2 regions of the Pseudomonas sp. B22129 genome follow, and region 1 is predicted to be linked to the other one. Evidence: predicted binding sites of a transcription regulator. Region 1 holds the regulator's gene; the other holds the start of a gene.
What was found. The regulator FliA, encoded in region 1, starts transcription of late flagellar genes. The targets are predictions, from matches to a motif close to CTAAAGTTTNNNNNNNNNNNGCCGNTAA.
Positions count from the first base shown of each region.

Region 2: AB4P94_RS30755 (methyl-accepting chemotaxis protein) is a predicted target of FliA. The motif match lies at 2,897-2,924, and genes of this name have one in related genera.

Region 1 is NZ_CP162592.1:3,329,432-3,334,756, reverse strand. Features, by position in the region: gene AB4P94_RS15355 (chemotaxis protein CheA) at 1-818, opposite strand, end outside; gene AB4P94_RS15350 (protein phosphatase CheZ) at 830-1,618, opposite strand; gene AB4P94_RS15345 (chemotaxis response regulator CheY) at 1,637-2,011, opposite strand; gene fliA (RNA polymerase sigma factor FliA) at 2,180-2,920, opposite strand; gene fleN (flagellar synthesis regulator FleN) at 2,917-3,750, opposite strand; gene flhF (flagellar biosynthesis protein FlhF) at 3,855-5,171, opposite strand; gene flhA (flagellar biosynthesis protein FlhA) at 5,183-5,325, opposite strand, start outside.
Region 2 is NZ_CP162592.1:6,728,016-6,733,340, reverse strand. Features, by position in the region: gene pdxH (pyridoxamine 5'-phosphate oxidase) at 1-227, shown strand, start outside; gene AB4P94_RS30760 (glycine zipper 2TM domain-containing protein) at 495-959, shown strand; gene AB4P94_RS30755 (methyl-accepting chemotaxis protein) at 1,209-2,831, opposite strand; gene nhaA (Na+/H+ antiporter NhaA) at 3,009-4,184, opposite strand; gene AB4P94_RS30745 (PLP-dependent cysteine synthase family protein) at 4,401-5,325, shown strand, end outside.

The DNA.
Region 1 (5,325 bases):
GTGATCAACCCGTCGCCGGCAGGTGCAGGCGCAGAGCTGGCCGCCGGCGCGGCGGCGGTGGCTGCAACTTCCGGCAAGGCTTCGGCCACAAACGTGCCTTTGCCGTGCAGTTGGTCGAGCAATGCTTCGAATTCGTCGTCGGTAATGTCGGTGTTGGCCGAAGCGGCAGGCGCTTCGGTGGCTGCGGCAGGGGCCACGGCGTCAGCCGCGAACTGGCCTTTGCCATGCAGCTGGTCGAGCAGGGATTCAAATTCTGCGTCGGTAATGTCTTCGCTGGTCGGCGCAGCAACCGGCGCACGCGGCGCTTCAGCTTCGGCCTTGACCGCGCTGAGGGAGTTGAGCAGCTGTTCGAACTCGCTGTCGGTCACATCCGGCTCGGCTTCCACCACCGGCGCGGGGGCTGCAACGGCAACCGGCGTCGAGGTGTCGGCGGGTTCTGCCAGGCGCGCCAGGGCGGCCAGCAGTTCCGGGGTAGCCGCGGTGATCGGGGCACGTTCGCGCACTTCGCTGAACATGCCGTTGACTGCATCCAGTGCTTCGAGAATCACGTCCATCAATTCCGAATCAACGTGGCGCTCACCCTTGCGCAGGATGTCGAACACGTTCTCGGCGATGTGGCAGCACTCCACCAGCTCATGGAGCTGGAGGAAGCCGGCGCCCCCTTTTACAGTGTGAAAACCGCGAAAAATTGCATTGAGCAGGTTCGCATCATCCGGTCGGCTTTCCAGCTCGACCAGTTGCTCGGACAACTGCTCTAAAATTTCGCCGGCCTCTACAAGGAAATCCTGAAGGATTTCTTCATCGGCGCCGAAGCTCATGTGGGTGCTCCTTAGAAGCCTAAACTGGACAACAAATCGTCTACGTCGTCTTGCCCGGATACAACGTCTTCACGTTTATCGGCATGAATCTGCGGACCTTCACCCTTGGCGAGATGTTTTTTTGGATCTTTTTCCGAGAGGATCGCCGCGCGGTCATGTTCAATACCGGCAAAACGATCGACCTGGCCAGCCATGAGCACCAGTTTGAGCAAATTGCTTTCCACTTCGGTGACCAGTTGGGTCACGCGTTTGATCACCTGACCGGTGAGGTCCTGGTAATCCTGGGCCAGCAGAATGTCGTTGAGGTTGCTGGAAACCGTGCGGTTTTCCTGCTCGCTGCGCGACAGAAAACTGTCGACCCGACGCGCCAGCTCACGAAACTCTTCAGCGCCCACTTCCCGACGCATGAAGCGGCCCCAGTCAACACTCAGGGCCTGGGCTTCGTTGGCCATACCGTTGACCAGCGGCGTGGCGTTTTCCACCAGGTCCATGGTGCGGTTGGCCGCCGCTTCAGTCAGCCTGACCACATAGGACAGGCGTTCGGTCGCGTCGGTGATTTGCGAAATCTCTTCGGCCTGGGGCATATGCGGGTCAATCTGGAAATTGACGATCGCACTGTGCAGCTCGCGTGTGAGCTTGCCCACTTCCTGATACAGGCCGCGGTCACGGGTCTGGTTGAGCTCATGGATCAACTGCACCGCGTCGCCGAACTGGCCTTTTTCAAGGCTTTCAACCAACTGGTGAGCATGCTTTTTCAGGGTCGACTCAAAGTCTCCCTGTGACGTTTCGTTATGCTCCATAGCGCCCCCGTGGCAGCATCAATGACCGATGCGTTCGAAGATTTTTTCGATCTTCTCTTTCAGTGCCAGCGCCGTGAACGGCTTGACCACGTAACCGTTGACCCCGGCTTGGGCGGCTTCAATGATCTGTTCACGCTTGGCTTCAGCGGTCACCATCAGCACAGGCAGGCTGCGCAGCTTTTCATCCGCACGCACGTGGCGCAGCAGGTCGATACCGGTCATGCCCGGCATGTTCCAGTCGGTTACCAGAAAGTCGATGCTCCCGCTGTTGAGGATCGGAATCGCCGTAATGCCGTCATCCGCCTCGACCGTGTTGGTGAACCCAAGGTCACGCAACAGGTTTTTTATGATCCGCCGCATCGTTGAGAAGTCATCAACGATGAGGATTTTCATGTTCTTGTCCAATTCGACCTCCAAGCAGTCTTAAACGCGCCCAGCACCTGGACGCGCCATTTCAATCAACAGGCGTTACACAAAAAGGACTGCCCAGGGCACCACGGAACTGATCCGCGAAAACGTGAAGCCTTCGCGGTAGCGTCTGCAGTGTCCCCACACTGCCTGTCAGCGCGCGCGCCACTCTCCCAATCGTCCCCGCAAGCGGGCTGCGCACTGGCTATGCAGCTGGCTGACACGCGATTCGCTGACCCCCAGGACCTCACCGATTTCCTTGAGGTTCAGCTCTTCGTCGTAGTACAGCGCCAGCACCAGTCGCTCACGCTCCGGCAAATTGGCAATCGCCTCCGCCAACGCCCCCTGGAAACGTTCATCTTCCAGGTCGCGCGACGGTTCGAGATGTGCACTCGCGCCGTCCTCGTGCAGCCCTTCGTGTTCGCCGTCCTGCAACAGGTCGTCGAAACTGAACAGGCGGCTGCCCAAGGTATCGTTCAAAATCCCGTAGTAATCGTCGAGACTCAATTGGAGTTCGGCCGCAACTTCATGATCTTTAGCGTCACGGCCGGTTTTTGCTTCAATTGCGCGAATCGCGTCACTGACCATTCGCGTGTTGCGGTGTACCGAACGCGGCGCCCAATCCCCTTTACGCACTTCATCGAGCATCGCGCCACGGATGCGGATACCCGCATATGTCTCGAAACTCGCACCCTTGCTCGCGTCGTATTTGGTCGACACTTCGAGCAGGCCGATCATGCCGGCCTGGATCAGGTCTTCCACCTGCACGCTGGCGGGCAGGCGTGCCAGCAAGTGATAGGCAATGCGCTTGACCAGGGGCGCATAGCGCTCGATCAGTTCGCCCTGGCTGTCACGTGCCGACTTTTTGTAAAGGTTGTAGCCGCTGGATGTCATAGCACCGGTCCTGCGCTCGTCTGATGCACCAAACGCTCGACGAAAAACTCCAGATGCCCCCGCGGGTTGGCAGGCAACGGCCAGGTATCGACCTTCTGGGCAATGGCCTTGAACGCCAGTGCGCACTTCGAACGAGGGAACGCTTCATAGACCGCACGCTGCTTTTGCACGGCCTTGCGCACACACTCGTCATACGGAACTGCGCCGACGTATTGTAAGGCGACATCGAGGAAGCGATCCGTGACCTTGGTCAACTTGGCGAACAGGTTGCGCCCTTCCTGCGGGCTTTGGGCCATGTTGGCCAGCACACGGAAGCGGTTCATGCCGTAGTCACGGTTAAGCAGTTTGATCAGGGCGTAAGCGTCGGTGATCGAGGTGGGTTCATCGCACACCACCAGCAACACTTCCTGCGCCGCGCGCACGAAGCTGACCACGGACTCGCCGATCCCGGCGGCGGTGTCGATCACCAGCACGTCGAGGTTGTCGCCGATATCGCTGAATGCCTGAATCAGGCCGGCATGCTGCGCCGGGCTCAGGTGCACCATGCTCTGGGTGCCCGACGCCGCCGGCACGATGCGAATGCCGCCTGGCCCCTGCAGCAGCACATCGCGCAGCTCACAGCGGCCTTCGATCACATCGGCGAGGGTGTGTTTGGGTGTCAGCCCCAGCAAAACGTCGACGTTCGCCAACCCCAGGTCAGCATCCAGCAGCATGACGCGACGGCCAAGCTCTGCCAGGGCCAGGGACAAATTCACTGACACGTTAGTTTTCCCGACGCCACCTTTGCCGCCGGTCACCGCGATCACCTGTACGGGATGCATGCTGCCCATTTTATTTCTTTACCTTGTCTTGCTTAGACGCAGGCTACATGGCTTGGCCGCGTGAATCGCTTGCAGACCATCGATGTAGATACTTTTCACGGTGTTCACTGCCCTCAACCGACCCGTTTTGCCGGGTTGTGGTAAAGGTCCGCGAACATGTCAGCCATCGCTTCCTCGCTAGGCTCTTCTTGCATTTGCACACTGACGGCACGGCTGACCAACTGATGACGGCGCGGCAGATGCAGATCATCCGGAATCCGCGGGCCGTCAGTCAGGTAAGCAACCGGTAATTCATGGCTGATCGCCAGGCTCAACACTTCACCCAGGCTCGCGGTTTCGTCGAGCTTGGTCAGGATGCAACCGGCCAGGCCGCAGCGCTTGTAGCTGTGGTACGCAGCGGTAAGAACCTGTTTCTGGCTAGTGGTTGCAAGCACCAGGTAATTCTTTGATTTGATGCCACGCCCGGCCAGGCTTTCCAGTTGCATGCGCAAGGCCGGGTCGCTGGCTTGCAGGCCGGCGGTATCGATCAGCACCACGCGTTTGCGCAGCAGCGGGTCGAGGGCATTGGCCAGGGACTGGCCCGGGTCGACGTGGGTCACCGGCACGTTGAGGATACGGCCCAGGGTCTTGAGCTGTTCCTGAGCGCCGATGCGGTAGCTGTCCATGCTCACCAGCGCGATATTCTGCGCGCCGTATTTAAGCACGTAACGCGCGGCCAGCTTGGCCAGGGTGGTGGTCTTGCCCATGCCGGCGGGGCCGACCATGGCGATTACACCGCCCTCTTCCAGGGGTTCGATTTCCGGGGTGACGATCATGCGCGCCAAGTGGGCCAGCAGCATACGCCAGGCCTGGCGCGGCTCTTCAACTTCGGCGGTGAGCGCCAGCAGGTCGCGGGACAATGGGCCGGACAGGCCGATCCGTTGCAGGCGGCGCCACAGGTTGGCTTGTGCAGGCTTGCTGCCTTGCAGCTGGGTCCACGCCAGCGAGCCAAGCTGCACTTCCAGCAGTTCGCGCAACCCGTTGAGTTCAAAGCGCATCGAATCGAACACGCGCTGGTCAACCGCAGCGGCCGGGGCTGGCGCAGCAGGACGTGGCGGTTCTTTGAACGTTGGCTCGACCAAAGGCTCGGACGCCGTCAGCGGCAGCCCGGCGAACAATTGGCGATTGGTGGTGGCATCGCTGTCGCCGCGCATGCTCAGTTCAGCCTGGGCCGAGACAATGCGCGAAGCGGTCTTGCGCAGCTCGTCTTCGAGCTCCATGTTCGGCACGCGCGGCGCCAAGGCCTGGGGCGTGTAATCCAGGGCAGCCGTCAGCTCGACACCGCCGGCAATGCGGCGGTTTCCGATAATCGCGGCATCGGCGCCCAGCTCATCACGTACCAGTTTCATGGCCTGACGCATATCGGCGGCGAAAAAACGCTTAACTTGCATAACCCACTACCTCAGCCGTTGGGCCCTACTGTCGCGACGATAGTCACTTGCTTGTTGTCAGGAATTTCCTGATAAGCCAAAACGTGCAAATTCGGAACTGCCAGGCGACCAAACCGCGACAACATCGCTCGAACCGGGCCTGCCACCAGCAGAA
Region 2 (5,325 bases), 3.4 Mb from region 1:
CGCCGCAGAGCAAGGTCATTCGTGACCGCGAAGAGCTGCACGACCTGCTCAAGGCCACCGAGCAGCGTTTCAGTGATACCCAGCCCGATTGCCCCGAGCATTGGGGTGGTTATCGCTTGCTGCCAGAGCGCATCGAGTTCTGGCAAGGCCGCGCCAGCCGCCTGCATGACCGCCTCAACTATCGCCTTGAAGCGGGCGAGTGGACGCGCGAACGCCTGGCGCCCTGAGCTTCGCCTTTCGTCACCTTCCAGGAATATTGCGTGCCGCTCCGACGTTTTACTCAAGCGTCTCGGGGCGTGCGCGGCTGCGTGACGACTACACTGCCGAGTGGGTCCATGACATTCTTTCGAACACGTCGAGTGCTACCGTTCGTCGAGTTTTCTGGTACTGGCAGTCTGTACTAAGGCTGAATGAAAGCAATTTTCTGCCTGGCTTGCCGTGACAGGCGCCAAGCCGCAGCGTCTAATGAATACCTGTCCTTTGGAGTTGATGCTATGCGTAAGTCCGTTTTACTAGTTGCCTGCTTTACCACCCTGTCGTTGCTGTTGGGTGGCTGCGCCTCGAGTCTGACCGGCGACTCGTACTCCCGTGACGAGGCGCGTCGTGTACAAACCGTTCGCATGGGCACCATCGAGTCCCTGCGCCCCGTGAAGATCGAAGGCACCAAAACCCCAATCGGCGGCGCTGCGGGCGCAGTCATCGGCGGCGTTGGCGGCAGCGCCATCGGCGGCGGCCGTGGCAGCATCGTGACCGCAGTGATCGGCGCGGTAGCCGGTGGCCTGCTGGGTTCGGCCACCGAAGAAGGCCTGACCCGTACCCAAGGCGTGGAAATCACCGTTCGCGAAGACGACGGCAGCATGCGCGCCTACGTCCAGGCGGTTGAAGAGAACGAAATCTTCCGCATTGGCGACCGCGTACGCATCATGACCGTCAACGGTACCAGCCGCGTTACCCGTTAAGCGTCGGTTGTAGCAACACAAAACCCCCAACCGGGTGACTGGTTGGGGGTTTTTGGTTTTAGAGGCGAGCGGGCTTGCCCTAATGCCAGTCAGTTAAGGGCGAACGCTGTACCTGTGGCGAGGGCGCTTGCTCCCGTTGGACTGCGCAGCAGTCCCAGGCTTTGTAAACAAAGAGACGGGACCGCTTCGCGGCCCAGCGGGAGCAAGCTCCCTCGCCACAAGGTTGCGCTAGCCCCTCCAAGCGTCAGTTCAAACCTGAAAGTGTTTCACCATCGTATTCAACTCATGCGCCAGGCTGGCCAGTGATTGCGAAGCAGCCGTCGTTTGCGTTGAACCTTCAGCCGATTGAATCGACAACTGCTGAATATTCAGCAAATTGCGATCCACTGCCCGGGCAACATCAGCCTGCTCAGCCGCTGCGGTGGTGATCACCAGGTTGCGGTCGTTGATCTCGTCGTTGGCCGCCAGGATATCCGCCAGTGCCTGTTGCGCCAGTTCGGCCAGCCCCAGGGTTTGCCGGGTCATGGTGCTGCTGTCGAGCATGGTGTTGACGGTGCTGGCGGTGTTGGTCTGGATGCTGCCGATCATCTGCTCGATTTCCTGGGTCGATTGAGCGGTGCGATGGGCGAGGGCGCGAACCTCGTCGGCGACCACGGCGAAACCGCGCCCGGCTTCACCGGCGCGGGCCGCTTCGATGGCGGCGTTCAACGCCAGCAGGTTGGTTTGCTCGGCAATCGTACGAATCACATCAAGCACCTTGCCGATCCCTTTGGCCTGCTCGGCGAGGCCACCGACTTGCCCGGAGCTGACTTCAACCCCACGGGTCAGCGCCTGGATTGAGTTCAGCGCCTCAACCATGCGTTGCTGACCTTTCAACGCAATACTGCGTGACTCTTGGGACAGGTCGGAAGTCGATGCCGCATTGCGCGCGACGTCTTCAATCGCCGTGGTCATCTCGGTGACGGCGGTGGCGGCCTGCTGGATTTCTCCGTGCTGCTGTTGCAGGTCGCGGCTACCCTCGGCAGTCACGGCATTCAGTTCTTCGGCCGCAGCGGCCAATTGGCTGGATGAACCGGTGATTTGCCGCAGGGTCTGCACCAGGTTGTTACGCATGGTTTCCTGGGCCCGAAGCAAGCGCGTGGCTTCGTCGTTGCCTGTGGGATTGATCGGGTGGGTCAGGTCACCTTTGGCAATGGTTTCGGCCACTTGTACGGCTTCATTGATTGGCCCGGTGATACTGCGGGTCAGCAGCCACGCCACCAACACGGTGCCGGCACTCACCAGCAGGATAACGATCGCAATACCGTTTACCGCATGCCGGTAAGCGTTTTCGGACGTGCGCCCGGCCTGTTCTGCGCCTTTGTTGGCGAGGTCGATCAACTGGTCGAAGTTCTTGGTCATCTGCTCATAGCTTTCCCGGATGCTGTTGAGAAAGTCGCGGGCGCCGGCCTTGTCGCCTGAGCGTGAGCGCTTGAGCATCTCGGTGTGGTTTTTCGCGTACCCATCAAGGCTCTGGTTGAACACTTCAAGCCGGGACTTTTCCTCCGATGTGCGCAGTAGCGCGGCGTATTGGCCCAATTGCTCCTTGACGGCTTTCAAGCGCCCGGCAGATTTATCTTCGTAGGTCTGCATATCCGCATCGCTTGAGGACAGGATGTGCGCCATTTCGCCCAGGCGGAAACGGTCGAGCGAGGCATTCGCCAGGGCCAGCAACCGCACACGCTGCATCCAGTTGTTCTGAATGTCGGTTGCCTGGGACTGGACTTCGCCAATCTGTTTGAGGGCAAACAGGCCGAGAAACACACTCAGCGACGCAATAGCAGCGAAGCCGATGAAGGCTCTGGCCGCGATTCTTATATTTCTCAGGAACATGGGCTTGTCGCTCGGGCTGAAACGCGTTGGGGAGCAAGTGCGGGCAGTGAGATCGCCACAACAGATAGTCGGCGGGAGGGGGCAAGTCTTTAGGTGGCTGATGATGAAACCTGAGCTGCGCAAAAAGAAAAACCCCAACCGGTTACCCGGTTGGGGTTTTCAGAGCGCTTCAGAGGATCAGGCGTGCTTGCGACTCGCCATCGCCGTGACTGCATAACCGATGCACGCCGCCAGGATCGAGCCGGTCAGAATGCCCATCCGGTCTTCGCCGGCAAATTCACTGGCGCCCGGCACAAACGCCAGGGAGCCGACAAACAGGCTCATGGTGAAGCCAATGCCGCACAGGATGGCCACCCCGAATACCTGGCCCCAATTGGCACCGCTCGGCAACGCGGAGAGGCCGGTTTTGACCGCGATCCAGGTCAGGCCGAATACGCCGACGGTCTTGCCGATCAGCAGGCCGGCGGCGATGCCCATGGGTACGTGGTGGGTGAAGCTGTCGAGGCTGACCCCGGCCAGCGAGACGCCGGCGTTGGCAAAGGCGAACAGCGGCAGAATGCCGTAGGCCACCCACGGATGCAGCGCGTGTTCCAGGGTCAGCAGTGGCGATGGCTCGGCATTTTTGGTGCGCAGCGGGATGCAGAACGCCAGGGTCACGCCGGCGAGCGTTGCGTGTACGCCGCTTTTGAGCACACACACCCACAGGATCAGGCCGATGATCAGGTAGGGCCCAAGCTTGATCACACCCAGGCGGTTCATCGCGATCAAGGCAATCAGGCACGCGCCTGCACCTGCCAGGGCGGCGCCCGAGAGGTCGGTAGAGTAGAACACCGCAATTACGATGATTGCGCCGAGGTCGTCAATGATCGCGAGGGTCATCAGGAACAGTTTCAGCGACACCGGCACACGCTTGCCCAGCAAGGCCAATACGCCCAATGCAAAGGCAATGTCGGTGGCCATGGGAATCGCCCAGCCCGAGAGTGCGGCGGGGAAGTCCCTGTTGATTGCCCAGTAGATGAGTGCTGGAACGACCATCCCTCCAATGGCCGCCGCGCCTGGCAAAACCACTTGTGACGGTTTGGACAGGTGGCCATCAAGCAACTCGCGCTTGACCTCAAGGCCGATCAGCAGAAAGAACAGGGCCATCAGGCCGTCGTTGATCCACAGCAGCGCAGGCTTGGCGATTTTTACGGCACCGATCTGTGCGACTACGGGTGTGTCGAGAAAGGCGTTGTACAGGTGCGACAACGGTGAATTATTGATGATCAGCGCCAAGGCGGCAGCGGCGATCAACAACAGACCGCTGGCAGCCTCCAGCTGGAAGAAACGGGTGAAAGTGCTACGCAGAGGCACGAGATGCTCTCCAATCCAGGTTCAATAGGTGGGTACCCTAACCCGTACCGTTAGTTGTTAAAACAAAAGTTATATTCTTATTTGTTATAAGCAGCGACGTGGGTTGGGGTTATGCCAAAGCCTGGCAATTGTGTGTCCAATTGAGTCGTCACTGTATCTGTGTGCAGTGTAGGAAACCCCCTAAAATTGGGGCTGAAATCTTCAGAGATCCACCTTATGAGCGACCACCGTACCTGGGCACGCGAAGCCATTCGTATCATCGAAGCGGATTTTCAGCGCAGCGCCGACACGCACCTGATTCCTTTGCCACTGCCGGGGTTGCCGGGTATCGAGTTGTACTTCAAGGACGAGTCCAGCCATCCGACCGGCAGCCTGAAGCACCGACTGGCCCGTTCGCTGTTCCTCTACGCGCTGTGTAACGGCTGGCTCAAGCCAGGGGCGCCTGTCATCGAGGCGTCCAGCGGTTCTACGGCCGTTTCGGAGGCGTACTTTGCGCGCTTGCTCGGCCTGCCTTTCATTGCAGTGATGCCGGCCACGACCTCTCAAGCAAAGATCGACCAGATTGCCTTTTACGGCGGCAAGAGCCACTTGGTTAAAGACCCGACGCAGATCTATGCCGAGTCCGAGCGCCTGGCGAAGGAAACGGGTGGCCATTTCCTGGACCAATTCACCTACGCCGAACGCGCCACCGACTGGCGGGCGAACAACAACATCGCCGAATCGATCTTCCAGCAGATGCGCTTCGAACATTACCCCGAGCCGAGCTGGCTGATTTCCAGCCCCGGCACGGGCGGCACCACGGCGACCCTGGGGCGTTATGTGCGGTATCGCCAGCATTGCACCCGCGTGCTGTGCGCCGATGCCGAACGCTCGGTGTTCTTCGACTTTTACCAGACGGGTGACGCCAGCCTGCGCCTGGACTGTGGTTCGCGCATTGAGGGTATTGGGCGGCCACGCGTAGAAGCGTCATTTTTGCCGAACGTGATTGATGCGATGGTCAAAGTGCCGGATGCATTGTCCCTGGCGGCCATGCATTACTTGGCTGAGCGGTTGGGACGGCGGGTCGGTGGGTCCAGCGGGACTAATCTGATCGGCGCTCTGGTGGCCGCGCAGCAGATGAAAGCCGCGGGGGAATCGGGGT